Regions from separate parts of the Novibacillus thermophilus genome, predicted to be linked through region 2. Evidence: riboswitches for the same ligand, from Rfam matches in the RefSeq annotation. Region 2 holds a riboswitch; the other holds the start of a gene.
The links. Region 2 has a riboswitch for cobalamin ahead of nrdI (class Ib ribonucleoside-diphosphate reductase assembly flavoprotein NrdI). Riboswitches for the same ligand answer to the same signal wherever they lie in the genome.

Region 1: another riboswitch for cobalamin. It lies ahead of B0W44_RS08595 (ABC transporter substrate-binding protein); the one in region 2 lies ahead of nrdI (class Ib ribonucleoside-diphosphate reductase assembly flavoprotein NrdI).

The regions. Positions count from the first base shown of each region.
Region 1 is NZ_CP019699.1:1,716,721-1,731,829, forward strand. It holds gene B0W44_RS08550 (TAXI family TRAP transporter solute-binding subunit) at 1-15, shown strand, start outside; gene B0W44_RS08555 (DUF1850 domain-containing protein) at 139-684, shown strand; gene B0W44_RS08560 (TRAP transporter permease) at 677-2,680, shown strand; gene ytvI (sporulation integral membrane protein YtvI) at 2,812-3,876, shown strand; gene B0W44_RS08570 (cation:proton antiporter regulatory subunit) at 3,987-4,484, shown strand; gene B0W44_RS08575 (cation:proton antiporter) at 4,492-5,712, shown strand; gene B0W44_RS08580 (transglycosylase domain-containing protein) at 6,008-8,614, shown strand; gene B0W44_RS08585 (ABC transporter substrate-binding protein) at 8,735-9,751, shown strand; gene B0W44_RS08590 (glycerol-3-phosphate acyltransferase) at 9,833-10,414, shown strand; cobalamin riboswitch at 10,463-10,683, shown strand; partial or broken gene B0W44_RS08595 (ABC transporter substrate-binding protein) at 10,818-11,770, shown strand; gene B0W44_RS08605 (FecCD family ABC transporter permease) at 11,784-12,818, shown strand; gene B0W44_RS08610 (heme ABC transporter ATP-binding protein) at 12,858-13,628, shown strand; gene B0W44_RS08615 (cob(I)yrinic acid a,c-diamide adenosyltransferase) at 13,668-14,216, shown strand; gene B0W44_RS08620 (arsenate reductase family protein) at 14,304-14,663, shown strand; gene B0W44_RS08625 (peroxiredoxin) at 14,768-15,109, shown strand, end outside.
Region 2 is NZ_CP019699.1:290,230-305,338, reverse strand. It holds gene B0W44_RS01680 (outer membrane lipoprotein-sorting protein) at 1-71, opposite strand, end outside; gene B0W44_RS01675 (NAD(P)H-hydrate dehydratase) at 97-1,680, opposite strand; gene acpS (holo-ACP synthase) at 1,738-2,100, opposite strand; gene B0W44_RS01665 (ABC transporter permease) at 2,103-3,200, opposite strand; gene B0W44_RS01660 (ABC transporter ATP-binding protein) at 3,200-4,114, opposite strand; gene B0W44_RS01655 (alpha/beta fold hydrolase) at 4,255-5,124, shown strand; gene B0W44_RS01650 (BrxA/BrxB family bacilliredoxin) at 5,152-5,586, opposite strand; gene B0W44_RS01645 (Glu/Leu/Phe/Val family dehydrogenase) at 5,791-7,086, shown strand; gene B0W44_RS01640 (DNA polymerase IV) at 7,174-8,259, opposite strand; gene B0W44_RS01635 (glycerophosphodiester phosphodiesterase) at 8,450-9,274, shown strand; gene B0W44_RS01630 (NAD-dependent epimerase/dehydratase family protein) at 9,333-10,280, opposite strand; gene nrdF (class 1b ribonucleoside-diphosphate reductase subunit beta) at 10,341-11,303, opposite strand; gene nrdE (class 1b ribonucleoside-diphosphate reductase subunit alpha) at 11,336-13,387, opposite strand; gene nrdI (class Ib ribonucleoside-diphosphate reductase assembly flavoprotein NrdI) at 13,396-13,767, opposite strand; cobalamin riboswitch at 13,925-14,125, opposite strand; gene uvsE (UV DNA damage repair endonuclease UvsE) at 14,209-15,109, opposite strand, start outside.

The sequences.
Region 1 (15,109 bases), 1.4 Mb from region 2:
GGAGTGCTCGAGTAATAGCGGATGAATCTAGTAAATAAGAGACCGGCTGTCAATCCTAAGTGTAGGCACTTGCGGTCGGTCGTTTCTATTTTTTTATGTTGACTGGGACGTAAATTGTCCGTTTCGGAGTCTCATTAGGTGATCCCTTTGCGTGTATTTTCTCGAAAACTGTTACGGCTCGCTGTCCCCATTATGTTGGTTGCGCTATGTGGTATTGTATGGTTTCTCCCTTTGCGCACCGCACTGGTGTTTTATAAAGAGAACACGAATCGTATCCAGGCCTTTCTGCCTGTTGAGCCTGGGGAGACCTTCCAGATTGTGTTCAAACACTCTATCCATTTAACCGATGTCATCGAAAAGTACCGGGTGACGGAGGATCTCAAGATTGAACAGTACGAATTCGTGTTTGAAGAATTTGGTATTGGCATGCCTTCTAACGCTGGAGAAGGCGAGGAGTTTGTCTACGATGACGGAAAATACCACATTCAAAATATGTCAAACGTATTCCCTTCGTTAAATATTCGGAACGGAAAAACTGTTTCCGAACACCGCCTCATATGGGGTGATCAAGGGGATAAGATGGTCTGGTTTAATGAATACTTTGATTCTGGAGCTTGGTTTACTGTCAAGGTGGAAAGGCTGACAGCATGGGAATGTGTGAAAGGGGTGGAAATACGTGAGTGAAACACCAGATCGAGTTCAATTGTCTGAAAAGGAACAGGAAGAACTGCTTAAAAAGTACGATGCCGAAGCGAGAACTCGCCAGTTAACAGGAATTGCAGCAGGGGTCGTCTTCGTAACTCTCATCGCCTTTTCCCTGTTTCAAATATACACGGGAGCATTTGGTCAATTTACGGCGTACATTCAACGAACCGTTCACTTAGGATTTGCGTTGTCGCTCATTTTCTTTTTGTTTCCTGCCCGGCGCAAAACGAAGAAGGAAAGTGTACCGTGGTATGACTACATATTGATTTTATTGTCTATCGTGGTTTGTGGCTACTGGCCGGTCTTTTATGAGAGCCTCGTTCAACAAGTCGGCGGTGTCAGCCAGACGCAGATGATCATCGGGTTATTGGCCGTCTTACTGGTGTTAGAGGCGGCGCGGCGGGCTGTCGGGCTCCCGATCGTCGTCATTGCGAGTCTGTTTGGCATCTACGCCCTTTTTGGTCCGAACATGCCGGGCATGTTGGCCCACCGGGGCTTAAGTTTAGAGCAATTTGTTCACGCCATGTTCTTTACGACAGAAGGCATCCTCGGCACGCCATTACAGGTTTCTTCGACGTATATTTTCTTGTTTTTGCTGTTCGGCGCCTTTTTGGTCCAAACGGGTGTTGGAAATTATTTCAACGATTTAGCGGTATCCCTTGCCGGACGACGTATTGGCGGCCCGGCGAAGGTGGCCATTTTTTCCAGTGCTCTGAACGGAACAATTTCCGGAAGTTCCGTTGCCAATACGGTCACAACCGGATCTTACACGATCCCAATGATGAAGAAATTAGGATACCGGCCGAACTTTGCCGGTGCTGTAGAAGCGGCATCTTCTACAGGTGGTCAAATTATGCCGCCGATCATGGGAGCTGCCGCGTTTCTCATGATTGAATTCGCCGGTGTCGGATATTGGGAAATTGCGAAAGCGGCCACCATTCCCGCTATTTTGTATTTCTCCGGCATCTGGATTATGACCCATTTTGAGGCGAAGCGTTTAGGATTACTTGGGCTGTCAAAAGACCAGATTCCGGACAAAGCCGTCGTTCTTAAAAAAATACACCTTCTGTTGCCAATTGTGGCCATCGTCTTCTTCTTGTTCCAAGGTTTCAGTATTGAAAGGACAGCATTGTACGGCATCGCCATCACGATTGTCGTAAGTGTGTTCAGGAAAGATACGAGGATAACGCCCAAAAAATTCATTCAAGCTTTAACAAGCGGTGCCCGTACCGCGTTAGGTGTAGCCGCAGCTACCGCATGTGCCGGCATCATCGTCGGTGTTGTTACCAAAACAGGCCTGGGGTTAAAATTGGGCAATAGTCTCGTAAGCTTGGCAGGAGCCATTGCTTCCTCGGCAGATGTGCAATTGATGTTGACACTTGTCTTTACGATGATCACATCCATTATATTAGGAATGGGATCGCCCACAACCGCAAACTACATCATTACGTCAACGATCGCCTTACCCGCCATTGTCGCGTTAAATACAGAACTGGAAGTGGCGATTCCAATCCTGGCGGCCCACATGTTTGTGTTCTACTTTGGAATTGTGGCCGACATCACTCCGCCAGTTGCACTGGCTGCCTTTGCAGCGACGGGAATCTCTGGCGGCGAACCGATCCGTACCGGTGTCAATGCCTCCAAACTGGCCATTGCCGCCTTTATCATTCCATACATGTTCGTCTTACATCCCCAGCTGTTGATGATTGATACAACTCCTTTAGAAATCGGTAGGGCTTTGTTGACGGCCATGTTAGGGATGATCGCCATCGGAGCGGCTATGATCGGTTACTGGTATCGGGAGCTGAATTGGCCTTTTCGGACGATTGCGGTCGTAACCGGATTGTTGTTAATTTATCCGGAAGGTTATACTGACTTGATTGGCTTAGGAATTTTTGTCCTGTTCGTTGCGTATCAGATCACATTGAATCGCCGCGCACCTGCTCAGAAGGGTCAACAGCAGGCAGGAGCATAAATGTGTCGATCGTGACACCCCGCTGGCCATGGTCGGCGGGGTGTTTGACACGTTTAAAAACGTATATCCAACGAATGAAAATTAAGATATACTAGTAGAGAAATTGTAAGCGAAAGGTGATAAGGTCGTCCATGACGTTGCTTCCGATCTCCGGGAAAAAGATCGTTTTGTTATTGCTTGCTGTCGCGGCTTGCATCGTTTTGTACATTTACTTTCCTATGTTCGTGCCCTTTATTCTGGCTTATCTCACGGCGTTGTTGCTGGAACCCCTCGTCAAAGCGGCGCAAAAATACTTGAAACTGCCGAAACGGTTACCGGCCGTCACGATCGTGTTTACGCTGTTTCTGGCATTTACCGCCCTCGTGCTTTACTTTGCTGTCACCAAACTCGTCCGAGAGACGGTGAACTTTGTCAACCAGCTCCCGTTTTACATTACAGAGATTCGCCTGTTGATGGACCGAGTGATTCTCGATTTTTACGACCGGATCTCAGACATCCCCGAGAGTGACTTACTGGTCGCCGAGCTGGAAAGGCAGAGCCAGATCCTCGTGGACAAAGCTCAATCTCTCATCGAACAAATTTTGCCAACTGTGACGTCTTTTGTTCAGGACGTATCGAACTTTGTCGTCGTGGCGTTAATCTACCTCATTGCCCTTTTTCTGGTCAGTTTGGATCTGCCGAACATCAAGTCAAAATTTTATCACGTGTTCAAAGAAGAGACGGGACAAAAAATCCGCTACGTCTTCAGTCAAATTGGCAGAGTGTTTACCGGTTTTTTTAAAGCTCAGTTTTTGTTGAGTTTGGTCGTCTTCGCCCTTTCTTACATATGGTTGAAGTTAGCAGGATCGCCGCACGCGCTCATTATGTCAGTGTTGATTTGGCTCATTGACCTCATTCCGGTTATTGGCTCGATTGTCGTGTTGGCGCCGTGGGCCCTGTACACATTCATCGTCGGGGACACGGCTTTTGGCATCCAGCTGTTGTTGCTTACCGCCACAATTATTGTGTTCCGACGGGTGTCGGAGCCTAAAGTGATGGGGCACCACATCGGACTGTCCCCGTTGGCGACATTGATGTCGCTCTACTTCGGCTTGTACGTGTTTGGGGTCGTCGGCTTAATTGTCGGGCCGCTCATTGCCATTGCCATCCGGGCCGCCGTGGAAGCCGAAATCATCAAACTGAATGTCAAACTGTAACATCGTGCAAGGAGGATTCTGTTTGAAACCCCGTTTTCGATTCCCTATAATGAGTGTGAGCACTCAGTTGGTATGTTCAGAGGCGAAGCATTTAAAGGAGTGAATGTTTGTTGGACATAAGGGAAAGCGACCTTCCAGGCATTGGACGAAAATTTGAGATATTGACCCACAACGAGGACAAAGTGGTCATTGTCGTTCACGACGACGGGAGAAGGGAAATTTACCATTTTGATGAAGATGATCCTGACGAAAGTATTTCGAGTGTCACGTTCAACGATTCCGAATCACGGCAAGTGGCGGCTATCCTTGGAGGTATGATTTACAAGCCAAAAGCTCTTGAATCCGTTGAGTTTGCTTTTGACGATTTAGTGTTCGAATGGTTTAAAGTGGAGAAATATGCACCGGCAGTCAATAAAACGATTGGTGAAATAGATTTTCGAAATCAATACGGGGTGACGGTAATTGCCATTGTCAAAAAGAACCTCAAAAAGTTGCTCAACCCAGGTACAGAAGCCGTCATCGAAGCTGGGGATACGGTTGTCATATGCGGTGAGAGAAGAGAATTAAAAGCCGTCATCAAGCAGTTGTTATCCAATAAAGAGGATTGATTGTTGGATGGAGCAAATGGTTTTTGAGGTCGGAGTCGCGCTCGTTTTAGTGGCGATTGCATCTGTCATCGCCGGGAAATTGAAATTCTCGATCATTCCCTTTCTCATTTTAGTCGGCATGTTGGTTGGCCCGCATGCCCCAACCATTGGGATCATTGACTTGACATTTGTAGAGAGTGCTGAGATTATTAGTTTTCTCGGGCAAATCGGGGTTCTGTTCTTGCTGTTCTACCTTGGGCTGGAATTTTCAGTAAACAAACTGGTTCAATCGGGTCCCTCCATTATTTTTGGCGGGACTGTTTACGTCGTACTGAATTTTGTGTTTGGTTTAGCATACGGGTTTGTGATGGGCCTTCCGTTATATGAAACGCTGATCATTGCCGGAATGTTGTCTGTATCCTCTACGGCCATCGTAGCGAAAGTACTAGTCGATCTTAGGCGTACCGGTAATCCGGAAACAGAATTAATCTTGGGCATGATCTTGTTTGACGATATATTCCTGGCTGTCTTCCTGTCCGTCATGTCTGGATTGCTTCTCGGCGGGGCGACTTCGGCGGGAGGAACCGTCCTTTCCGTCCTCATGTCTATCGGATACATGTTGGTGTTTTTCGTCATCGCGCGAAAAGGGACCCCTGTTTTGAACAAGCTCCTCAATATAACGTCCGATGAAATATTTATAATTGTAGTGTTTGCCGCCTTGTTTTTCGTCGCGGGTTTTTCAGAGACGCTGTATGTGGCGCAGGCGATTGGCGCGTTGCTGTTCGGGCTCGCTTTGTCTGAGACAGAACAGAGTAAGCGGATAGAAAGACTAGTCACACCGTTCCGGGACTTTTTCGGAGCGCTGTTCTTCTTTAGTTTTGGATTGACGATTGACCCTCTATCGCTCGGTGGAGCCGTCTGGATGGCGTTGGGAGCAGTCGCATTGACGATTTTAGCCAATGTCGTGGCGGGTATGATTGCCGGGAGAAAAGCAGGGTACTCACATAAAGCGTCGTCCAATATCGGCTTGACGATTATGGCTCGCGGGGAATTCACCATTATTGTGGCGAACTTGGGCATATCGGCTGGCCTGGCATCAATCATAAAGCCGTTTTCTGCCCTTTACGTCCTCATCTTAGCGATTTTAGGGCCGTTGTGTGCTAAAGAATCGAAGCGGATTTACCGTGTGTTGAACAAGGTCTTTAAGTGGAGCGAGAAGCAGGAGAAGGGGAAACGGACCGAACAGTAATTGCAGTGAGACATCCGGTTCTTCGCGGAATCGGTTTTTTTTGATCACAATGCGCCAGGATAAACGATCAGGAAATCGTACTGAAACCGTTTGAGGCGACATACGTCTTACATAAAAACGTACAAAATTGCCGCATGGTACCGAAAAACGGCGATGATCGGTAGTGTTGAACGGTTTGAGCGAACTTATCCTGACAGAATACCGTTTTTCATTGGTAGATTGGGTTTCTAATGTCAAAATGGTTGTCGCCATTCCCGCCGTGTTGGGGTAGAATGCACTGCAGGAGGTATGCCCCGTGAACGACTCAACACGTTCTTACGCCAATCGCAAGGCGTTAAAAGGGCGCAGTAGAAAGGAACGTTTCAACAAAAAGGACAAGGCCAAAAAACGACGTCTCTTCAATATAAAGTGGATTTTGCTCGTCATCGTCGCCACAGTTTTCCTCGTGATGGGAGGATGTTCCGCCGTCATTTTGGCGGGAAATTACGTAATAGACGAGGACAAGTTGACGATGCCCCAGACGTCTGTCTTTCTCGACGACGAAGGGAACCAGTTCGGGCAATTGGCTGAAGAGGACCGTGAATACGTCGAGTTAGACGAAATGCCGGAGTATTTGGGGCAAGCGTTTATCGCAGTTGAAGACCGGCGTTTTTACGACCACTACGGCGTGGATCCCCGCGCCATTCTCCGCGCCATCTGGGTCGACTTAAAGACGTGGAGCTTGAAAGAGGGAAGCAGCACGATCACGATGCAGTTGGCGCGCAATGTCTTTTTGACAAATGAAAAGGCGTTTAGCCGCAAAGTAAAAGAAGCGATGATTGCCATTAATTTGGAATTGAACTATTCGAAAGACCAAATACTGGAAATGTACTTAAACCAAATTTTGTTTGGTCACGGTAAATACGGTGTGGAGACGGCAGCCGATTGGTATTTCGGAAAGACAGTGCGGACCAACGGTGAGAAAGAAACGATTAGCCTCAGTGAAGCGGCGATGTTGGCAGCCATCCCGAAAGCGCCGAGCACGTATTCTCCTAAATCGAACATGGACAAAGCCATTGAGAGGCGCAACCTCGTTTTGGAACTGATGGAACAAGAAGGATTTATCACGGCTAAAGAAAAAGAAGAAGCGATGGCAGAAGAAATCGAAGTGGTGGAGCACGAAGGGGGCAACAAGTACGACGCCTATCTGGACCTTGTCCGCCAAGAGGCGGCGGAACGGTACGGACTGAGTGAAGATGAATTAAACCGCGGCGGGTTTAAAATTTACACGAACTTGAACCGCCAAGCGCAAGAAGCGGTGGAAAAAGCGTACAGTGACGATGACTTGTTTCCGCCCGACGGCGAGTACGGGAAGGTTGAGAGCGGGTTGACGATGCTGGATCCAGAGACGGGCGAAATCGTGGCTGTAGCAGGCGGCCGAGATTACGAGGGCCAAAATTTTAATCGCTCATATGACGCGCGCGTGCAGCCGGGATCGGCGATGAAGCCCCTTGTCACGTACGCGCCGGCCATCGAGTTCAAAGGGATGAAACCGTACGACACTGTGGAAGACCGACCGATCGAGGGGAACGACGGCCAGCCGTGGCCGAAAAACGCCGGCGGCACGTATCACGGGACGACGTACATGATCGATGCGCTGAAGCATTCGTACAATGCAGCGGCGGTGCGCACACTGCGTGATGTTGTCGGCGTGAAAACCGGATACGACTTTGCCACGAGTCTCGGGATGAACATCGAAGAAGAGCTCAGCGCTGACGATGCTTACAGTTTGACCCTTGGAGCGAATACGGCGACGACGGTGGAGATGGCTCAGGCGTACAGCGCCTTTGCCAACCAGGGAGTGTTAGTGGAAGCCCACGCGATTAACAAGATTGAAGGACCGGACGGTGCCGAGGTCCGGGTGGACGATCCGGAAGTGAAAGAGGTGATGAGTGCCCAAACGGCGTACTACATGACGGAGATGCTGAAAGCAGTCGTCAATGAAGGGACGGGGACTCGGGCGCGCATCCCCGGCAGGGAAGTGGCTGGAAAAACGGGGACGACAAACGACAGTACGCGCATCTGGTTTGTCGGCTACACGCCGCAATACGTGACGGCGATATACATGGGAAGAGACGAAGACCAGGAACACGAGGTCGGGGAGAGCAGCGGTGGCCCGCGGGGACCTGCGGCGCTGTTCGCCCGCGTGATGGCGGAAGCACTGGAAGGCATGCCGGCCGAGAGCTTTGCCAAACCTGAAGGCGTAGAGAAAGTGCGCGAACCGATACAGTTAACGAAAATTACCGACCTCAGGGCGAGCTATGACGCAGAGGCGCAAGCGGTCACTCTCGGATGGACGGCTGAGGACGACCGGGTGCGATACAACGTATACCGCATAAAAGGAGAATCGACAGAAGCCGAATTGATCGGGGAGGCGGACGGTGGCCGCTTTACCGACAGCAAGATAGAAGTTCCTGAAAAAGACGGTGGTCTCTCCGAACTCTTCGGACAGTTGGCAGGAGGAATCACGTACCACTACTACGTCGTCCCCGTTAATCCGGAAACGGGGGAAACAGGGGAAGAATCGAACACAGCGACGGTTGTCATCACGCCTCCGGAAGGGAGCGAACCGCCTGAAGAGGATCAAGAAGAAGAGGACGTCGATGAGGAACAGCCTTCTGAACAGGAAGGACCACCTGATGAAGGTGAAGGCAATGGAAGAGGAAACGGCAATGAAAGGGGGCCTGATCATCCAGGTGACGGAGATGGTTCAGACGACGGGTCTCCGGAAGACGAAGACACCCCTGATGAAGGAGACGGAAACGAAGGGAGGGACGCCAATCCTGGAGACAATCCAACAGGCCGAGGGGGAAACGGAACAAACCGCATCCCCGGAACCCTTTCGGAGGGCAAAGACAGGTGACGTCTCTTCCGGTTGATTCCTTGACCCCTCCAATCCGGGGCGTGTCGCAATACGAGGTGAGGTAAATCCCGGAATCTTCTGATTCCGGGTTTCTGTCTGCAAAAGGGAAGGAAGATAACTGTGAACGCCTATAAGCTTGTGTCGACCGTTGTACTCGTACTCACTTTAATCAGCTGTTCAGCTGAGCCCAATGAACCGCAAACATTGCCGGAGGCCGAACGGGGAGGCAGCGGACATCTACGGGTGTGGATCGCAAGTGACCACCGCGTGCCGGATATTTTTGACAATTTTACGTCGTCTACCGGCATTTCAGTTCAAACGGAGTTCGGCACTCAGGAGGAGCTGAAACGCCGTGTACAGGAAAGTAACGGGAACCCGAGTGCAGATTTATTTTGGAGCGACAATGCCCTCGATCTCGCTTTATTAGCAGCACAGGGGGTTTTTGAGCCGTACGTGTCTCCTTTTTCTGAGACCCTTCCTGACGACGCCCGGGACCGTGACGGGTTGTGGCACGGTGTCACCGTTCGACGGTTGGCGCTGGTCTACAATGCGGCATCTTTTCCAGATGGCGTACCGGCAAAGGTCGAAGAATTGATCCACTGGCAAGAGGATTTGACGGTTCCTGCTGTTTCTTCACCATTGTGGTACCGATTGCTCGTGGATGTGGCGGCGCTGGAAGGAGAAACGGAACTCCGGCAATGGGTTGAAAGGGTAAGGGAAATGTCTTTAACGTTTTCAGAAGACTTACAGCCAGGTGTAAACGGAGTGCTCGACGGGACGGTTTCGCTGCTTTTCACAACGGCTGACGCCGCTCTTCAGGAAGTGAACAGGCGGGAGCAGCAAAAGAATGTCGACATCCGCATCCAACCGCTCGGTTCCAGCCATGCGGATTCCATTGACATCGTGACCGGAGTCGGCATTTTACGCGGGACCGATAAAAAAGAAGCTGCGCAGCAATTGGTGGATTTCATGCTTCAACAGCACAACCGTCAAAATCTGGCGCTTAAGTTTTCACACGATGACCTCCTTGATCCGGATTCCAGTGATGCTGTTTGGCGACTCCACCCGAACGAAATGGCGCATCTCATGCCGCTCGTCGAACGTTACTGGCTGACGAACGTCGACGAATCATCATGAAGGCGGGACAGCTCTCATATGATGGAGTAGTAGTGGAAAGAGTAGTCGGTCGAGGTCGCGGGTTGGAGGTGGATGGCCGGGATGAAGTTCATCTTTTTGGTTCTGTTTTCTTACCTGCTGGGGTCAGTTCCTGCTTTCTGGTTGACAGGCGGCCGGGGGCGACAACTTTTTTCCAGGCGTATGCCCCTTTATTACACCGTCGGGATAAAGCGCAGTTTGGCGATGACAGGCGTAGACTTTTGCAAAGGGTTTTTGGCTTGCCTCATCGGTCTAATTGTAGCCGGATGGGGCGGCGCCTGCCTTGCCGCCATCGCTGTCAATGTCGGGGCTGTATTTCCGTTGTTTAACGGTTTTCAACAGACAGGAAGTACCGTAAGAACTGCCACCGCCGCCGGGGCACTGCTCGTCTTAAGTCCGTGGTTGCTGTTGGCGGGACTTTTCACATTCGTTTTCGCTCTGTTTGTGACCCAGTACTTGTCGCTTTCGGTCGTCCTCAGTACCTTGACCGTGCTGATCCTCGTCATCGTGTTTCCACCGGTTTGGTTTGTGTTTCTGGCCATTGTATTGCTAGGGATCGGAGTCTTGTATCTGTCTTGGGAGAGTGTGTTGCGTTTTGTCAAGGGGCGGGAACCCGTGTTTCCGATTCGCCGCTGGATTCGATAGGAAACATTTGTTTGATCTGTTGCCCCATATCGTTTATAATAATTTCGACAACTTAAAAGAACGTCAGGTCTTTCGCATGTCGAAAGTGAAGAGGGAAGTCCGGTGCAAATCCGGCGCGGTCCCGCCACTGTAAGTGGGGAGTGACGCTGTCAAGACCACTGTTCGCACTTCGTCAAACGGCTAACAGCTTAACGACGGCAAGTGAACGGGAAGGGACGGTCGAACGATGATCCACAAGCCAGGAGACCTGCCTGTCGTTCGTGACGGCTATTTCCTTCGCGGAGAGGAGCATAGCATCGGGACGGGATTCGTGAACCCTTCTATGCTTATGAGGCGTAGGAGGGTTTTCTAATCTGCGTGGAAGTAGCCCCTATCTCAAATGAATGTAGGGGAGCGAAAAGAGATGATCAAACGGTTTCTGCTCGTGTTGGTGACATGTCTTGTCCTCGGCGCGTGCGGCGCACAGAGTGTGGAGACGACAGACAGTCAAACGGCAGACAGTGAAACGACTGAACGTTCCAACGACAGTGTGGCGACTCAGTACCCGCTCACTGTGACGGATGACAGCGGAGTAGACGTCACGATTGAGAAAGAGCCTGAGCGAATCGTGAGCATTTTGCCCAGCGTGACGGAAATCGCCTTCGCCTTAGGGCTGGATGATGAAATCATCGCCGTCACCGATAACGACGACTATCCGGAGCAAGTGCACGAAAAAGAAAAAGTGGGCGGGATGGAACTGAACGTAGAAAAAATTGTGGCCCTTGAACCTGATTTAGTGCTCGCCGGATTGCTTAACGGTGAAGTGGTAGGAAAATTGCGGGATCTAGGGCTGACGGTCCTCGTTTCGGAAGGGGAAAGTCTTGAAGACACGTACGCTTCCATTGAATTGATCGGCAATGTGACGAACAGGGTGGCCGAAGCGGAAGAAATGGTGAGCAAGATGCAGGAAGACGTCCGTCAAGTGGAGGAATGGGTGAGCGGCATACCAGATGAGGAGCGCGTCAACGTCTGGTTGGAAGTTTCCCCGGAGCTGTACACGGCCGGAGCGGGAACGTCGATCGATGAATTAATTTCCATCGCCGGGGGAAAAATGTCGCCGCTGAACAATTGGAAGGGTGGGGGCAGCTCTCTGAAGAAAACGTCGTCGCGTTAAATCCAGACGTCATTGTCGGAACGTATGCAGAAGCAGACGTTCGACAGGCGGTAGCGGACCGATCCGCGTGGTCGAACATCACGGCTGTCAAGGAAAATCGGGTGTACGGCATCGAGGAAAGTTTGTTGAGCCGGCCGGGACCGCGGTTAACGGAGGGGTTGCGCCGACTGGCCGAACTGTTCTACCCCGACGAAGTGAATTGACAGGTGTGACACCGTGGGACGGAATCGATACATAGGGTGGAGCGCGAGTCTACTGATTGTCCTTTTGGTCACGATTGGCCTATCGGTTTCGTGGGGAAGTGCAGGCGTGTCCCTCGTTTCGGTGTGGAAAATTTTGTTTGACCGCATTCCGTGGGTGACGAATTGGATACAAGCCGATTGGCCCGCGACCGCCGAGACGATTGTGTGGCAGATTCGCCTGCCGCGCATTGTGCTGGCCGCATTGGTCGGCAGCGCGTTGGCGGTAGCCGGTGTCATCTTTCAGGGGGTGTTACACAATCCACTGGCCGATCCGTACATTTTGGGGATCTCCTCGGGAGCAGCCCTCGGAGCAGCCCTCGTCTTTTTCTTCGGGATCGAATACGCCTTGGTCGGGCGCTGGACGTTGCCCCTGGTCGCTTTCGTGGGCGGAAGTTTGTCGTTGGCGCTCGTATTCGCCATTGCCAAGGGAAGTGCCCAACGGCCTTTAGAGACGCTTATTTTGTCGGGTGTGATCGTCCAAGCTTTTTTAGGGGCGATCCTCTCCCTCGTCATCGCCCTCTCCCACGACCAACTGCAGCAAATTGTTTACTGGATGATGGGGAGTGTGGCCTTGTTGGACTGGCGTGAAGCGATGGTGATGGTTCCTTATTTAATCGTCGGTCTGGGGGTGGCGCTGTTTTACAGCCGGGAGCTCAACATCATGGTCCTCGGTGACAGTGTGGCGCACCATACGGGTGTCGCAGTGAGGCGAACGCGTACGACTCTTTTAATCGTGGCTTCTCTGTTGACGGGCGCAGCCGTCTCCATTGCCGGGATGATCGGATTTGTCGGATTGGTCGTACCGCACATGTTGCGCCTCGTCGTCGGATCAGATCACCGCGTGCTTGTGCCGTCGTCCGTGTTAGCCGGTGCGATCTTCATGATCTGGGCCGATACTTTTGCCCGCATGTTGCTCGCGCCGCGGGAACTTCCGGTAGGTGTTTTGACTGCGTGTATCGGCGCACCGCTGTTCGCCTATTTGTTGCGGCGGCACGTTCGCCGGAATTGAGACGTGACAACTGGCTTTACATAGGCGGGAGGGATTGGCGTGATTCGCGTGGAACACGTTAGTAAAGCGTTTCATGGAAAAACGGTCCTGCACGATGTGAACCTGTACGTAACGGACGGTGAGTTTCTCGGGATTATCGGATCAAACGGGAGTGGGAAAACGACGCTGCTCCGCATCATGAGCGGTGAAGAACGCCCTGACGAAGGAAACGTCTCGCTGCGGGGACGGCTGTTGGAACGGTGGAAAGTCCGGGAGCGGGCCCAGCAGTTAACCGTCGTGTCACAGGAGGGATTGACCCCAGTTCCATTTTCTGTATACGATGTGGTCATGATGGGAAGACATGTGTACCAAGGACGTTTTCAACCTCCTTCGGCGCGTGACCGGGAGGTCGTCGAACACGTTCTGGCGGTTACAGGCCTCGAAGGGATGTCCCCGCAGTCAGTCGCCCAGTTGAGCGGGGGTGAGCGGCAGCGGGTCGCCATCGCCCGGGCTTTAGCCCAGGAACCTCGGGTGTTGTTGCTCGATGAACCGACGACCTACCTGGATATCGGCTACCAGTTGTCTGTCCTCGAATACGTGAAAAAGTGGCAGGTGGCACACGGTGCCGCGGTCGTGGCTGTGTTACACGATCTCAATTTGGCGGCGCAGTTTTGTGAGCGCATCGTGTTGATGGAAGGGGGACATATCGCGGCCGAAGGTGCTCCGTCTGATGTGTTACAAGCTGACATTTTGCAAAGAGTTTACCGCACCCGTCCGACGATCGTTCGCCATCCGCTGTCAGGGGTTCCGCAAGTGCTGCTCGGATCGTAACACCGACCTGATGACGTTTAAACAAAGGAGCGATAAAGAGTGCGCATTTACACGCGTAAAGGAGACGAAGGGCGTACCCATGTCATCGGGGGGCGGGTCGACAAGGACGACAGCCGCGTGGAAGCTTACGGTACCATCGACGAGTGCAACGCGTGCATCGGCCGAGTCGTAGCGTCTCTCGATCCGGAGCGGGACAAAGATTTCATCACGGATCTCACCTTGATACAACACGAACTGTTTGACGCAGGGGCAGACTTAGCGCAAGAGAGGCGTGTGCATCCTTATAGAGTCGATGCGGATATGGTGTCGCGGTTGGAAGGGCGAATTGACCACTACAGTGCACAGATCCCGCCGATTCGGCAGTTCATTCTCCCGGGGGGGTGCGAACCGTCGTCCTTACTGCACTTAAGCCGTGCCGTCGCACGCCGGGCGGAGCGGCGCGTCGTGACCTTGGGAAAAAGAGGCCAGATCAACGATGACGTGCGGCGGTATTTAAACCGGCTGTCCGATTTACTGTTTGTCATGGCCAGAGTGGCCAACGCACGTGCCGGCGTGGCGGATGTGGAATACCGTTCTGATCGGACGTAATCACTGGTAAGGTGAGAAAAGTCGCAGCAAGCAAATGCTGGAGCTATGTTCTGATGGAACGTAGTCACTGAAAGGGAGCGATGTGAAGTGGCGAAGTTGCTAGTGTACGAGTATCCCCAATGCGGGACATGCCGCAAGGCGAAACGGTTTCTCGACGAACGGGGGATCGACTACGAGACGCGGCACATTGTGAACGATCCTCCGTCGAAGGAGGAATTAAAAGAGTTAGTTCAAAAGAGCGGACTAGAGATAAAAAAGTTTTTCAATACGTCGGGGAAAGTGTACCGTGAACAGCGCCTTAAAGACAAAATCCCGACGCTTAGCGAAGACGAGCTGTTGGCGTTGCTCGCGTCTGAAGGAAAACTGATCAAGCGGCCGATTGTGACGGACGGAACGAGGGTGACCGTCGGGTTTAAACCGAAAGAATTTGAACATTTTTGGACATAATGGTAGGGAGCGCGAGATTGTATTGACTTATAGTAGGGAAGTTGTTACCTTAAGCTTGTCTGGCTAAAACACAGTAGGAACAACAACATAATGGAGGGAACTTCATGGCAGAACGACTCGTTGGACTCCCGGCTCCCGACTTTGAAATGGAGAGCACGAAAGATTTGGATAATTTGGACGAGCCGGTCCGCCTCTCTGACTACAGAGGGAAGTGGCTCGTGCTGTTTTTCTATCCCCGTGACTTTACGTTTGTCTGTCCGACGGAGATCACCGCTTTGAGTGACCGGTACGATGAGTTCGCCGAACTGGATGCTGACATCCTCGGCGTGAGCACGGACAGCAAGTACTCACACCGGGCGTGGATGAACATTTCAAGAGACAACAACGGTATCGGCGATATTCGCTACCCCCTTGCTGCTGATACCACACATAAAGTCAGCCGTGAT
Region 2 (15,109 bases):
TTCATCCCGCACCCGACCAAAACGATCACCAACGTAACCACGAGAGTGATCGTCCACCCGCTCCGAGGCATGTGATCATCCCCTTATGGAAATTGTCTATTTCCCGGGAAATGTGTCGGTAAAGCCTGGAGGTTCGTTGGATCTCGCCACACTGAAGGCCGTTCCGATGTGGTCTACGATGTCCGTAGCCAAGACGCTGAACTCCGAATCGCGTTCTGCTGCCACCTCTCCGGCACAGCCGTGTAAACTGACAGCAAGGGGCACTGCGACATCCAGGGACATTCCTTGAGCGATGTTCGCCGCAATCATGCCTGTCAGTACATCGCCAGATCCAGCTTTTGCCATGGCCGGCGTTCCGGTTGTATTGACGAATTGCCGCCCGTCAGGAAAGGCGGTAATCGTAAAACGCCCTTTTAACACGACAACGGCGCCTGTCTCCCTGGCCAGCTCGCGTGCGATTTCCGGACGGTGTCGTTCAACATCCGGCACTTCCCGCTGTAACAGACGAGCCATCTCACCCGGATGCGGCGTCAAAATGACAGGAGCTTGGCAATCGTCCAACAGCCGCAAATCGGCAGCCAAAATGTTTAAAGCGTCGGCATCCAGCACGACCGGAGATTCGACAGCGCTCAACAGCGTTCGCAACCACTCGACATCCCCGTGAAAACGCCCCAAACCCGGTCCGATAGCGAGCGAGTCGTAATCATTCACGCGTTCGACGAGTGGCATGACTGAATCCGCCGTCCAACGGTCGTCACTCCCTTTACCGAAACCTAACGTTAACGTTTCAGGTGTGTAACCGGCAACGACAGATTGAATGCCGCGGGGAACAGCAGTGGTCACCAACCCCGCCCCGGCTTTTAAAGCTGCCCGGGAGGCGAGGGCAGGTGCTCCGGACATTCCTCCTTTACCGCCGACAACGAGCACGTGACCGAACGATCCTTTGTGCGAAAAAGCGGGGCGGCGCTCGACGTGTTGTGCCCAGTGCGCCATGTCAGTGACGCGGGAAGCGACGGGGTACTGGGCGGCCAGTGATTGCGGTATGCCGATATCGGCTACGACACAATCTCCTGCCAACTCTGCAGCCGGAGCTAAGTAGTGACACCACTTCGGAAAAGCGAAGGTGACTGTACAATGGGCCCGCATCGCTTCTCCCATCACAGCTCCGTTATCCGTATTCACGCCACTTGGTACATCGGCGGCGACGACGAGGGGAACGGCGGAACGATTAACCATGCGGATGACCTCCTTCATGGGAGGTCGCACATTTCCGCTCAGACCGATCCCCAGCAAACTGTCAACGACCACGTCCGCTTCGTCGAGAGAACGCTGTAACGCCTCTTGCTGATCTTCGGAAAAAACACGGGTCGGGATAGACAGGCGTTGACAGACTTCCCAGAAACGTCTGGCATCGTCACTGAACCGCTCTACTTTCCCGACAAGCCAGACGTGGGTATCGTACCCCGCTTCAGCCAAGTGACGTGCTGCAACGAGACCATCTCCCCCGTTGTTGCCGTGACCGGCAAGCACCGTTACTTTACAGCTCCCCCTTCTGCGTCGCTTCACTTCTTGCGCCACGGCACGACCGGCCACTTCCATCAACACGGTCGACGGAATGCCCAAATCCTCAATCGTTTGGCGATCCAACTCGCGCATCTCCTGTGCCTTTACCACATACACACAGTTTCCCTCCTCGACCTGCGTTATATATGTATGTCCGCCTTGTCCCCTTTATGTCTACCGCTCGACGATGACCTGTGCAGCCACTAGACGTTGAGAATGGGTAATACTGCAGTGAATAGACACGTCTTCCCACCCGAGGAGTGCCAAAACTTCCGGTGAGATAGTCACGGCGGGGCGCCCGGCCCTGTCCGTCAACACCTCGATATCCTGCCAGCCGACAGTTTTTCCGATTCCGCACCCCGCCGCTTTAGCCGTCGCTTCTTTGACGGCAAAACGGCCGGCGACATACTCTCGTCGGCGCCGTTCACTGACAGGCACACGCCCCCGTTCTCCCGGGGTCAAAATCCTCTCCTCCAGACGGGGATGCGCTTCACTGCCGAAGCGGCTCACTTCCACGATGTCCAGCCCAATTCCCACAATCAACCTCTCTCCTCCTCCCACTTAAACGTCCACGCAGACACGACAAACGATCCGATCAACCAACCCAACAGGACGAGCCCTTCCCGCCACAGATCCGTCCATCCGGCACTGGCATTCATTATCCCGCGAAGCGCTTCGGCCAAATACGAGATCGGAAGCACGTGAATGAGCGGTGCTAGCCAAACAGGCAAATCGCGAATGGGAAAAAAAATGCCGCCTAAAAACATCATAAAAAAAGACAGCAATCCCGCAAGGGGAGACGCGCTCTCCGGGTTTTTCGCCACGCTGGCGATGATGAACCCAATCGCCATAAATGTAAAGGTTCCGAGTATTACATAGGCCATGAGCAGCAGCCACGACCCGTTATTGCGCACACCGAAGACGAACAACGCTACGAGCAACACGAGGACGATCTGCGCACTGTTAAAAAGGAAGCGCGCTGCAATCTGGCTGGCGACGAACGTCGCACTTCTGAGAGGTGTTCCCTGTAGCCTGCGCAGTATGCCGCGTTCACGCCACGACGAAATCGTCGCCGTCACACCGTTCAGACTGTTGTTCATGATCAGCAGCGCGAGAATGCCCGGCACTAAAAAATCGGTGTAGGAGATGTCCACACTTTGCACACTGACGTCTTCCACTGAAATGAGCGGTGTAAATTCTGTCAACTGCTTGTTCCAACGGTCTATGAACTGGTGGACGAGCGTTTTGCCGATTTCGGCCACCTGGGGGTTTTCTTTATCGTGATACAGTTTCATTGAAACACCTGTACCGTGTTCAACTTTTTCACCGAAACCGGACGGAATGACGAGCAGCATGTCCGCATCGCCCTGTTCCAGCGCTGTCATCCCGCCTGCCCTATCCACCTGCCGGACCTCGATCCCCTCCAATTCCGAAAGCTCAGCCAGAAAGCTTCGGGATTCTCTGCTTTGATCGTCGTCTGCCACGGTGAGGGAAAGGCTGAATCCGTTCCCATCTCCCAAGACGCCGCCCAACAACATCATCATGAAGACCGGGAAAAAAAATGACCAGAACAGCGCCTGCCTGTTGCGCACGTACAACCGCACCTGTGTTAAAGTCAACTGCCAAAATCCTTTCATCAATCCTTCAACCTCTTTCCCGTCAGGTGTAAAAAAACGTCTTCCAAAGTGGCTGTCCGTGTGCGCAATCCATTTATTTTAAACGTCCCATGCTCGGAAAGGTCAATCAGTTCTTTCAGCGTCTGTTGTAACGCATCCGTTAACAGCTGGACCCCTTTTCCATCGTCCACTTTCTTCACCCGTTTTACACCGGCAAGTGACTGAAAGCGAGACACGTCAAGGCCGTCTGGCACCACAAATTCAACGACACTGTCAGAATCCAGTCTCCGGATCAAGCCAGAAGGGGTGTCGAGGGCAATCACTTTACCGGCATCCATAATCGCAATCCGATCACACAGGGCTTCCGCTTCCTCCATGTAGTGGGTCGACAAAACGATCGTCTTCCCTGATTGCTGTAACGTATGAATAATGTCCCACAGTCCTCGGCGCGCCTGTGGATCTAAACCGGTCGTCGGTTCGTCCAAAAACAGTACTTTCGGATCGTGAATGACGGCAAGGCCGATCGCGAGGCGCTGTTTCTGCCCTCCCGACAAATGTTTCACCCAGTCTTCTGCTTTTTCTTCCAAGTGGAAGCGGCTTAAAATGTCTTGGGTGGGCTGTGTCTCGCCGTAAAAACTGGCGTACAAGCGCAACATCTCCCTCACCGTCAACCGCTCAAACAAGGCCGTCGCTTGCAGCTGAATCCCGATAACCTTTTTCACGCGCTGCCGCTCACGAACGACGTCCAATCCGTCAATGACAATTTCCCCGGTATCAGGTGGGCGCAGACCTTCCACCATTTCCATGGTCGTCGTTTTGCCGGCACCATTTGGCCCGAGTAAGCCAAACACTTCCCCTTCTCGCACATCGAGACTGACATCGTCCACCGCTACCGTATCGCGGTAGCGTTTCGATATGTGTCGAACGCGTATCAAGCGCTCTCACCTCGCTTCTAACAACACCTCTATCTTAACGTTATGGCCACTCAAAGGCCATTTGACACACGAGAGAGATCGGTTTAATGTTTCACCCACAGGAAACGGTAACGTATAGAATATGAGGAAGGGGTGATCGAATGGGCATTCGAGAGCACATGTACCGACTGCCTGACACACAGCTCTTTGTCCAGCGCGCCGGAAGAGCCGACCGCGTGATCTTGCTGGTACACGGGTTTCTCGCGTCCACTTTTACTTGGCGCTACATGTTCCCGTACTTAAGCCCCCATTTTACGGTCTACGCCGTCGACTTGCCGGGATTTGGGCGCAGCGCCAAAGACAGAAGCTACCACTACACTTTAGAGGGGTTTGCCCAAACTCTTCACGCATTCGTTCAAGCGGAAGGCATTCGTCAAGTAACCGTCATGGCCCATTCCATGGGGGGACAAGTCGCTTTGCGCTTGGCCAAGCGCGCTCCGGAAACGGTTCAGCGCCTCGTGCTCATTGCTCCTTCCGGCTACTTGCGGTCGGCCAAGCGGTGGCAGAAAATCTTTTTTCGCCTGCCTTTCGCGTACTGCGTACTCCCTCTTCTACTTACACCCCAGCGCATCGACAAGCAGCTGCGAAGCGTGTACTACAACCTGAGCAACATGAACGTGGAAGAGCTGTACGACGGTTACATCACACCGTTAAAGGAACGGGATTTTCACCGCGCTCTCTTCCAGTTTGGGCGTTCGCGTGAAGACGACTTGTCCAGCATGGAATTGCGTGACATTCGCCAACCGACGCTGCTCCTGTGGGGGCGCCACGACCGCATCGTTCCTTTAAACATCGGCAAGCGCCTCTTGCGGGACCTCCCGAACGCCCGTTTAGAAATTATAGAAGAGACCGGGCACCTCCCGATGGAAGAAAAACCACTCGACGTCGTGGAGCGCCTCGCCCCGTTTCTCCACATTCCGGTTCCGAGTGGCGATTCCGCGATCGGTCATGCACCCTCCCGCCGACAATAAAGCTGTCCGGGCATCGGACAGCTTCAATCAACTACAGTATTTATCGTAGGCGGCCGTGAGATCGTTCACGATTTCTTGGGGCTCGCGACCCTCAATTTGGTGGCGTTCCATCATCCACTGGATTTTGCCGTCTTTAAGCAAGGCGATGGACGGTGACGACGGCGGGTACCCGGTGAAGTATTCGCGGGCCTTGGCTGTCGCCTCTTTGTCCTGTCCTGCAAATACAGTCACCAGATGATCTGGTGTCACTTTGTGCTTGAGGGAATAGGCCATCGCCGGACGGGCGAGTCCAGCAGCGCAACCGCAAACGGAATTGACGAAGACAACCGTTGTGCCTTTATTGTTTTCCAGAGCGTCTTCGACTTCCTCTGGCGTTCTCAATTCTTTAAATCCGATGGACGTGAGCTCTTCGCGCATCGGTTTTACCATGTCTTCCATGTATTGGTGATAAAACATCGACATATGCTGTCCCTCCTTCGCCATAACGATATGAGACATTGCTCTTCGTTTATTATAACGTTTCACAAACGCGATATAAAGAGGAAGGAAACCTTTCGGCGATTCATTGTAACTTAATTGTAAATTGAAAAGTTGCCAGCATCATATTATAATCTTTTTATAATTTTTTTTTGATACTTCACAAAAATGAACGTAAGGCGGGATGCTATGTTAGAAAACACGAACCCATACGACATTGTCAAACAGCAGATTGATCGTGCAGCCCAATTGCTCGGAGTAGACGACGGCATTGTCAACATTCTGAAAAAGCCCGCGAGGGTGCTCTCTGTTTCGTTTCCGGTAAAAATGGACGACGGCTCGATACGAGTGTTTGAAGGGTTTCGCTCACAACATAACGACGCCCTGGGACCGACGAAGGGCGGCATCCGCTTCCACCCCGACGTCACGATGGACGAGGTCAAAGCGCTGTCGATGTGGATGACGTTCAAGTGCAGTGTGATCGGGCTCCCGTTTGGCGGGGGGAAAGGCGGCGTCATTTGCGACCCGCGGGAATTGAGCAAGGCCGAATTGCAGCGGGTGAGTCGAGGTTACATTGAAGCCATTTCCAGCCTCATCGGTCCGGACAAAGACATTCCCGCCCCTGACGTCTACACCAACCCGCAGGTGATGGGGTGGATGGTAGATTCGTTCAGCCGTTTAAACGGTGCGTTTTCTCCTTCTGTCATTACAGGCAAACCGTTAATTCTCGGCGGGTCCGAAGGGAGGAACGAAGCGACCGCACGCGGCTGCGTCTACACCATCGTCGAAGCGATGAACGACCTCAACAAGCCGATGGAAAATGCGACAGTGGCCGTACAAGGTTTTGGAAATGCAGGCAGAATTGCGGCCAAACTGCTGCACGAACTCGGGTGTCGCATTGTGGCAGTCAGCGATTCGCAAGGGGCTGTCTACGATCCTGACGGTTTAGAGCTCGAACCGCTGGAACAGTGCAAAGACAGCGGCACTGTCAGACAGTACCCAGCTCCATACACGATCGAGCTGGAAGAGCTACTCGAGCTGGACGTCGACATTCTCATTCCAGCTGCGATGGAAAACAGCATTACGTCTCAAAATGCTCCCCGCGTAAAAGCCACTATCGTCGCCGAAGCGGCAAACGGTCCGACGACCCCAGAAGCTGATCGCATACTGTCAGAAAACGACGTCCTCGTCATTCCAGACATTCTCGCTAACGCCGGCGGCGTCACCGTGTCCTACTTTGAATGGGTACAAAATTTGATGAACTACTACTGGAAAGAGGAAGAAGTGAACGAAAAACTTCGGGACATGATGGTGACTGCCTACCGCAAGGTCGTCAAAGCAGCAAAAGAGTACGACACGGACTTGCGCACAGGGGCCTTCATCGTCTCCCTCCAACACATTATCGAAGCTATGATTGCGCGCGGCTGGGTGGATGAAACGGCTGTCAGCACCGCGAGTAAAGCCACCTCACTCATGACCCCGTAAGATCCTTTCCATGAAATTGTGATGTTCGTTGGAGGAAACGGCTTGCTTCTGTTTTCTAACTTAGAGGAACCACGACGTTCTTCTAGGTTAGAAAAGCTCCCCGTCGAAAAAACTAAGTTGAACAGTCGGGTGTAACTCCAGGTTGGAAACCCCTAGTCCGATCAGTCTGACATCCTCATCGAGTTCAAACTGGTGAAGCAATTCGAGAGCGGTCCGCCAGATGACTGTTTCATCCTGCGTGAACGTCTGAAGTGTGACACTTTTGGAATGTTCCCGAAAACGCCTGTCTTTTATTTTCACTGTCACCGTCCGGGCAAAGTACCCTCGTTCGTGCAACCACTTCCCGACGTCGTGCGCAAATTCACGCAAATAGTTCGCGAGTTCCTCCAGATCAGACGTGTCGTAGGCGAGCGTTTTCTCCCGGCTGACCGACTTCGCCTCCCGTCGCGTTTCAATGGTGCGGTGATCTTCGCCGCGGGCGTAGTGGTACAAGACTTCCCCGTGCTTCCCGAACATGCGCTTCATCTCGGCTAGGTCGTACCGGTACAAGTCGGAAATTTTGTAGCAGCCGAGCCGGTGCATCTTCGCCTCTGTTCTCGGGCCGACCCCGCGCAGCTTGTTGACCGGGAGATCGCGCAACACGTCTTGGGCCTGTTCTTTGCGAATGACCGTGAATCCGTCCGGTTTCTCCAAATCGCTGGCCAGCTTCGCCAGAAATTTGTTCGGGGCAACTCCGACGGATATGGTAATCCCTGTCTCCTCTTTGACTCGTTCCTTGATTTTGCGCGCCGCCTCCACAATCCCGCTCCCGTAATGAGACAAATCCATGTACGCTTCATCGATTGATACCGGTTCGACCAGGGGTGTAAACAGCCGAAAAATGCGAAAAATGGCGCGGGAAACTTCTTTATACCGCTCACGCCTCGGCGTGACAAAAATGCCGTGAGGACACTTTTGCCGCGCCATGAACATCGGCATGGCCGAGTGGACGCCAAACTTGCGAGCTTCGTACGAGCAAGTCGCAACCACGCCCCGTCCGCCCTTGCCTCCAACGATAACCGGCTTGCCCCGCAATTTCGGGTTGTCCAACATTTCGACCGCGGCAAAAAAACAGTCGCAGTCAACGTGCGCGATCTTGAGGGACATCGCTTTTCCACCACCGTCGTTTTTCACTGTACGGGTATAAGAATGTATGTTCCCTTACTATTATAACATTCGACACTAAATTGCACCCTCCTTCACCAACGCCTCCTGCCAGACAAAGGGACTTAACATATTTTTTAAACAGTCTTAATAAGTAATTAATAACCACAGATTAAAATTTCAATACACGAACCAAAAGGAGGCGTGGTTGGTGAAGGGTCTGAATCTCAAACGTCTTTTAGTCGTGACTGTCCTGTTGTTGTCCGTTCTCGTCGCCCCGTTCGCAAACAGTGCCGCTGCTGGAGGACCTCCGCACAAAGTGATGAACATCGCGCACCGCGGCGCGTCTGGCTATGCCCCGGAGAACACCATGGCCGCTTTTGACAAGGCTTTACAGATGAAAGCCGACTACTTTGAACTCGACGTCCAAATGAGCAAAGACGGCAAGCTCGTCCTCATTCACGATGTCACCGTGGACAGGACGACGGACGGCACTGGCCGGGTCGGTGATTTAACTTTTAAAGAACTTCGGCGCCTCGATGCGGGAAGCTGGTTTGATCCTGCCTTTGCCGGAGAGCGCATCCCCACTTTGGAAGAAGCGTTAGACCGCTACCGCGGGAAAATCGGCATTTTGATAGAAATAAAAAATCCCGAGCTGTACCCCGGGATTGAGCGCAAAGTGGCCAAAGCATTAAAAAAGCGCAACTTGCACAAACCGAGAAACGGGAAAATCATCGTCCAATCGTTTAACCACGACTCAGTCAAAAAATTCCACAGACTGTTGCCTTCCGTACCCGTCGGGGTGCTGATCAGCTACCGAGATGAAGGGATAAGCGACAAAGAATTAAGGAACTTTGCGAAGTACGCCGATTACGTCAACCCGAACAAGGACATGGTGGACCGGTCCCTTGTGAAGCGCATCCATCGTTTCGGTATGAAAACGACACCGTGGACGGTACGTGACCGAGCAGAAGCCGACCGGTTAAAATCCATCCGTGTGGACGGGATTGTCACGGATTATCCAGACTACGTTCATCCTCGTTAAAAATAAAGGGGTCTGTCACAAATTTCATCTGTCTTTGTGACAGACCCCTCCTTTTCACTCACGGGCTGTTCGTTTTCGACATGTACCGATAGAGACGCCTTATGCCTTCCTTAAAGCTGACCTCGGCTTCCCAGCCCAGGACGTCTTTCGCCCGGGTACAGTCGAGGCAGCTTCTGCGCACGTCCCCGACACGTTCCTTTTTGCGAATGAGCGGCAAGTCGTGCCCCAGCACTTCTTGCATTTGCCGGTAGATGTCTTCGATGTGCATTTCCACACCGGTGCCGATGTTAATCGGCACGTTGCGGCCCTTTGTCAAAGCGAGGACGTTGGCCCGGGCCACATCGTCGACGTACACATAGTCGCGCGTCGTACCCCGCGGCTGATCCGCGTACGCATACAGTTCAGAAGGTCGATTTTGAAAAAAGTTCTCCATGAAAATCGGAACGACACCGCTCTCCCCTTCTGCCACTTGGCGCGGACCGTACACGTTGGCGTAACGCAGTGACACGTAGGTCAAACCGTACGTCACGGCGTAAAAGTGCAAGTACTTTTCGCCGACGTATTTGGAAATGGCGTAAGGCGAAATCATGTCTGAAACGTGCTCTTCGTCTGTCGGAATGACATCGGCGTCTCCGGCGAGGGCTCCCCCGGAGGAGATGAAAATCACCTTTTTCACGTCAAAGGCGACGCACTGGTTCAACACGTTCAGCAAGCCGACCACATTCAGCTCGGCATCGAACACCGGGTCTTCCACCGACTTCGGCACCGATTTTTGTGCCGCATGGTGATTGACGACGTCCGGTCGTTCTATGTCAAACACTTTGCGAAGGTCGTCTGAGCGAATATCCATCAAGTAAAACGCAGCGTCGGGATGGACATTCTCCTTTTTTCCGGAACTGAGGTTGTCGACAACGACGACGTCGTGCCCTTCCCGAATGTAGGCGTCCACCACGTTGGAGCCGATAAATCCGGCCCCGCCTGTCACTAATATTTTCAATCGCTTCACCTAACCCGTCTTGTTTGTCTGGCCCTATTGTAACACGTCTCGATCGTCCAGTTCATCGTCTTAAAACACAAAGTCCTCATCCCTGAGCGGCTCCACGTTGAGTGCCATGACGTAGCCGTTTCCTTTCACACTAAAAAAGTCGTGGTTTTTCGTATCGGTCTTCAGTCCGTTCAGCACGATGGGATTCACGTCTTCCTCGGCAAAGTGCGGGTCGCGCCCCAAATTCATGAGGGCCTTGTTCGCATTGTAACGGACGAACGCTTTCACGTCGTCGACTAGGTCGATCGGGCTGTAAAGGTCCTCAGTGTAGCGAATCTCGTTCTCGTACAAGTCGTTCAACAGGGTATACAGCTCGTCGTCGGCTGCGCGCTGTTCTTTTTCATCCAGCTCGCTGTAAACGCCCTGGGCGATCGTTCCCACGTACAGACCGTGGATGGACTCGTCGCGAATGATCAGATTGATGATTTCACCAGACGCCGTCAGCTTTCCTTGTCCCGCAAGGTACAACGGGTAGAAAAAGCCGCTGTAAAACAGAAAACTCTCCAAAAACACACTGGCTGCCATCGCCATGTACAATGCCTTTTTCGAAACATCCGGGTTCAACAAATTCCGGTAGTGCTGCTGAATGAGGGTCGCTTTTCGCTGCAACAGGGGGTGTGTTTTCACCCAGTCAAAAATGCGCCGAATTTCCTCCTCCGAACACAGGGTCGTAAAGATGTGGCTGTAACTTTTGGCGTGAATTTGTTCCATCGCCCCCATGAACGACAAAACCGCTTTTTGCTGCAAGTTGTCGACGTGCAGGAGGATGAGCGGCATCCCTTCACCCCCCTGCTCCGTATCGAGAAGCGTTAGTCCACCGAGGACGTTTTTGTACACGTCGCGTTCTGCTTCACTTAATGTGACCCACGTCGAAATGTCCCGCGACACCCCGATTTCTTCTTCGGTCCAAAACTGGGCAATATTTTGTTTCAAAAAGGCTTCGCTGAACCCGTCTGCCGGCGTGTTCCAGTTGACGGCTTCCACCATTTTCCATTCCCCTTTTCTTAACGTTTTCGTTAGACGGCGCAGCTCGTGCACTCCGCGACGTCAATATGTTTGTTGCGCGTGTAGTAGAGGCTCTTCAGTCCTTTTTTGTGGGCGTACACGTAATAGCGCACCAATTCCCGCGTGGAAATGTTGCTGTTGACGTACAGAATGGTGCTGATTCCCTGGTCGACATGGCGCTGAATTTCCGCAATCAGGTCGATGAGTTTAAACTGGTCGATGTGGTACGCCGATTTGTAATAGTAGTAATTCTGCTTCGACAAAAACGGCATCGGATAGTAAGTGGTCGATTTTTCGTACGTGCGGTTTTCGATGTGATCGACGATGGGCAACACGCTGGACGTGGCATTCTGTATATAGCTGATGCTTTGCGTCGGCGCGATGGCAAGCCGGTACGCGTGATACAGCCCGTCTCGCTGCACTTTTTCTTTGAGCTCCTGCCAATCGGCGATCCCCGGAATGTATATGCCGTTAAACAGCCGCTTTACTTTTTCCGTTCGCGGCCTGAAGTCTTCCTTCAAGTACTGCTCGAAATACGTCCCTTTGGCGTATTCACTCTTGTGAAAGTCCTTGAACGTCGTCCGGCGCTCCCGGGCCAATTCATTGCTTTTTTCCAGCGAGTAGAAGTTGACCATCATGAAAAAGGTGCGCACGAAATCTTTCGCTTCTTCGCTTTCGTACATGATGTGGTTCTTTGCGAGAAATCCGTTCAAATTCATGGCTCCCAATCCGACGGAGTGAAGCTCCTCGTTGGCCCTTCGCACACTCGGTGCGTTGGTGATGCGCGTTTTGTCGGAGACCGCCGTCAAGGCCTCCATCCCTTCGTGCACCGATTCGCGTATTTTTCCGGATTCCATCACGTTGACGATGTTAAGGGAGCCGAGATTGCAGCTAATGTCTCGGCGGATGACGTCTGCTTCACCGTAGTCGTTAATCGTTGACGTCTCCTGCAACTGAAAAATCTCCGTACACAAATTCGACATCTTGATATCGGCGATGTCCTTTAACGCGTGGACTCTGTTGGCGTTATCTTTGAACACGAGGTAAGGGTATCCCGACTGCATTTGCGTCACGGCAATTTTTGTCAGCATCTCCCTCGCATCGAGGCGTTTCTTCTGGACGTTTTCGTTTTGCACGAGGGCCTCGTACATGTCGTCCATATCCATGTCGTCTAGATGCTTGCCGTACGCTTTGTAGACGGAATACGGTGCGAAGACGTAAAACGGCTCGCCCTTTTCAGCCAGTTCGAAAAATTTGCTCGGTACAATCAAGCCGATGGACAGGGACTTGATGCGTATTTTTTCGTCGGCATTAATTTTTTTCGTATCTAAAAATTCCACGACGTCCCAGTGAAATATGTTCAAGTAGGCGGCGCCCGCCCCTTTTCGCTGCCCGAGCTGGTCCGCGTAAGAGAAGGCATCTTCCAACAGTTTCACCACCGGGATGACGCCACTCGCCGCCCCTTTCACCCCTTTGATCGCTTCGTTTCGCGCCCGCAACTTAGACAGGTTCAACGCCACGCCGCCGCCAATTTTCGACAGTTGCATCGACGTGCCGATGTTGAACGAGATCGAGTTGAGACTGTCATCCATCTCTAGGAGAAAACAGCTGACCATTTCCCCGCGCCGCTTCTTTCCGGCGTTCATGAACGTCGGTGTCGCCGGCTGGTAGCGCTGTTCCATCATGGAGCGGACGAGCCGCATCGCCTTGTCCAAGTCACCGCCGCCGAGATAGAGGGCCGTGATCGCCACGCGGTCTTCGTAATACTCAAGGTAGTGGGCTTGATCGTCGGTTTTCAAAGCGTAGTCGTTGTAAAATTTCGAAGCGGCCATGTACGACTGAAACGTAAAACCGTAAGCGTAGGCTGTCTCAAACACCTGGGCGATCTGATCGAAGCTGTAGTCCTCGTAAACGTTGTAATAGTAGTCTTGTTCGATCATGAAGTCGATTTTTTCTTTGAGCGAATGGAAGGTCATCATCTTCTCATCGACTTCTTTCATGAACACTTCCACCGCTTCTCGGTCTTTGTCCAGTTGAAAAAAGTCGTCTTTTAACATCATCATTTCGTTGTTCAACTCAACGTGCCGGCTGGCCAAAGCTCCTCCACCCTTTCCATAAATTGCTTTACGTCCTGTTCCGTACCCGACAACTCGAATTTGCATATGACGGGGACGCCGTACCTCTCGGCAATCACATCGGCGCTCCGGGCAAACGACTGACCCCAATTGCGGTTGCCGCTGGCCGCCACGCCCACTAAATGCTCGCCGTTAACCTTAAGGAAATCGTCCACCTTCTTCGGGACTTCCCCAAACCCCGTCGTGTACGTCACCACGACAAACGGTTGACGGACGGTGAGCCCGTCATCAATCTGTACGCTCTCAGCGTCCAGTTTTCGGACAAACCGGCGCACGTTTCCCGTGCGAGAATCGTACGCAATGAGCATGTTTCACACTCCTTTCTCCCAATGAAAAACTCCATCCTTCCCGGATGGAGCTTCAAGCGACCAATCGATCACCATGTCGGGTCAGAACTGCCACGGCGCTCTACCGAAAGCAGCTAACCACCTCGTGTCGCCACCGACGCTCCATCCCCGAAGGTCGGAAAAGCATCGCATTCGGGCAGGTCTCCTGACTCGTGCTTCATCCTACTCCCTCCCCTTCCCACACAAGCAGCGGTCACCGTCATGTGCAGTGGTCCGGAGGTTTCGCTCGCACTCACAGTTGCGGGGGCAGTTCCGGAATTTCACCGGATTCCCTTTTCATCTGCTGTTATAAGCAGACACCCGCATGCGCTCCTATATTCAATATGTAGAAGCCTTTCTTGGATAATCATACTATATATTGTGTTAAATCGCAAGAAAAAATGACAATGTCCGGCAAGAGATTCAGCAGTAGCTGACCGTCCCGCCGTCGATGCGTCGAAAACCGGGGCGCTTCGTCAGCTCTTGCACGAGCTGGAACAGCGCTTCGTCTTTTTGTTTCGCTTCAATCATGACATCAATATCCTGGTCGAATTCCCGTACGATGTCCAGAAAAGGAATGAGGTCATCCGGGTCGATAAACGCTGCGTGACGGCGGAAATCCGTTTCGTCTTTCGGAGATGAGACGTGGATCTTCGGAACGAGGCCCGTCCCTCGCCACGTTTTAAAAATGGGTTGAACCAAGTCCCGCAAATCCGTCCCATCATGATGGCAACGGTGGTGGTGGATGTCCAGCACCATGGGGACGCCGAGTGACTGGCAGAGGTTCAACGTCTCGACGGCGGTGTACGTCTTGTCGTCATTTTCAAGGGTCAGCCGCTCCTTCACGTTGTTCGGAACGCGAGACCAGTGGCGTTTAAACCGCTCCAGGGAACGGGTTTTATTTTGGTAGCCTCCGCCTACGTGGAGGACGATTTTAGCGCGGGAGTCCAAGCCCATCGCCTCCAACATTTGGGCATACCGCTTGAGGTCCTCAATGGAATGGTTCACGACGTCTTCACGGGGCGAATTGATGAGGGTAAAATGTTCCGGGTGAAAGCTCGTTCGCATCTGTTTTTCGCGAATAAAATCACCCAGTTGTTCAAAGTCTTTATGCAAGTAGCGAAAAAAATCCCACTCCTTCGTTAAATCGTGTCCGAAGAGGGGGATCAGCCTTGAAGAAAAACGGTACACGTGTATCCCGGACGCATGGGCGTGGCGAAGGATGCGCAACGTATTCGTTAAATTGGACGAAGCGATGCGGGTTATTTTCCGTAAAGCCGCCTCGCGGTCGACCAACTTTTTGAAATGGGTGACCGTCATCGTC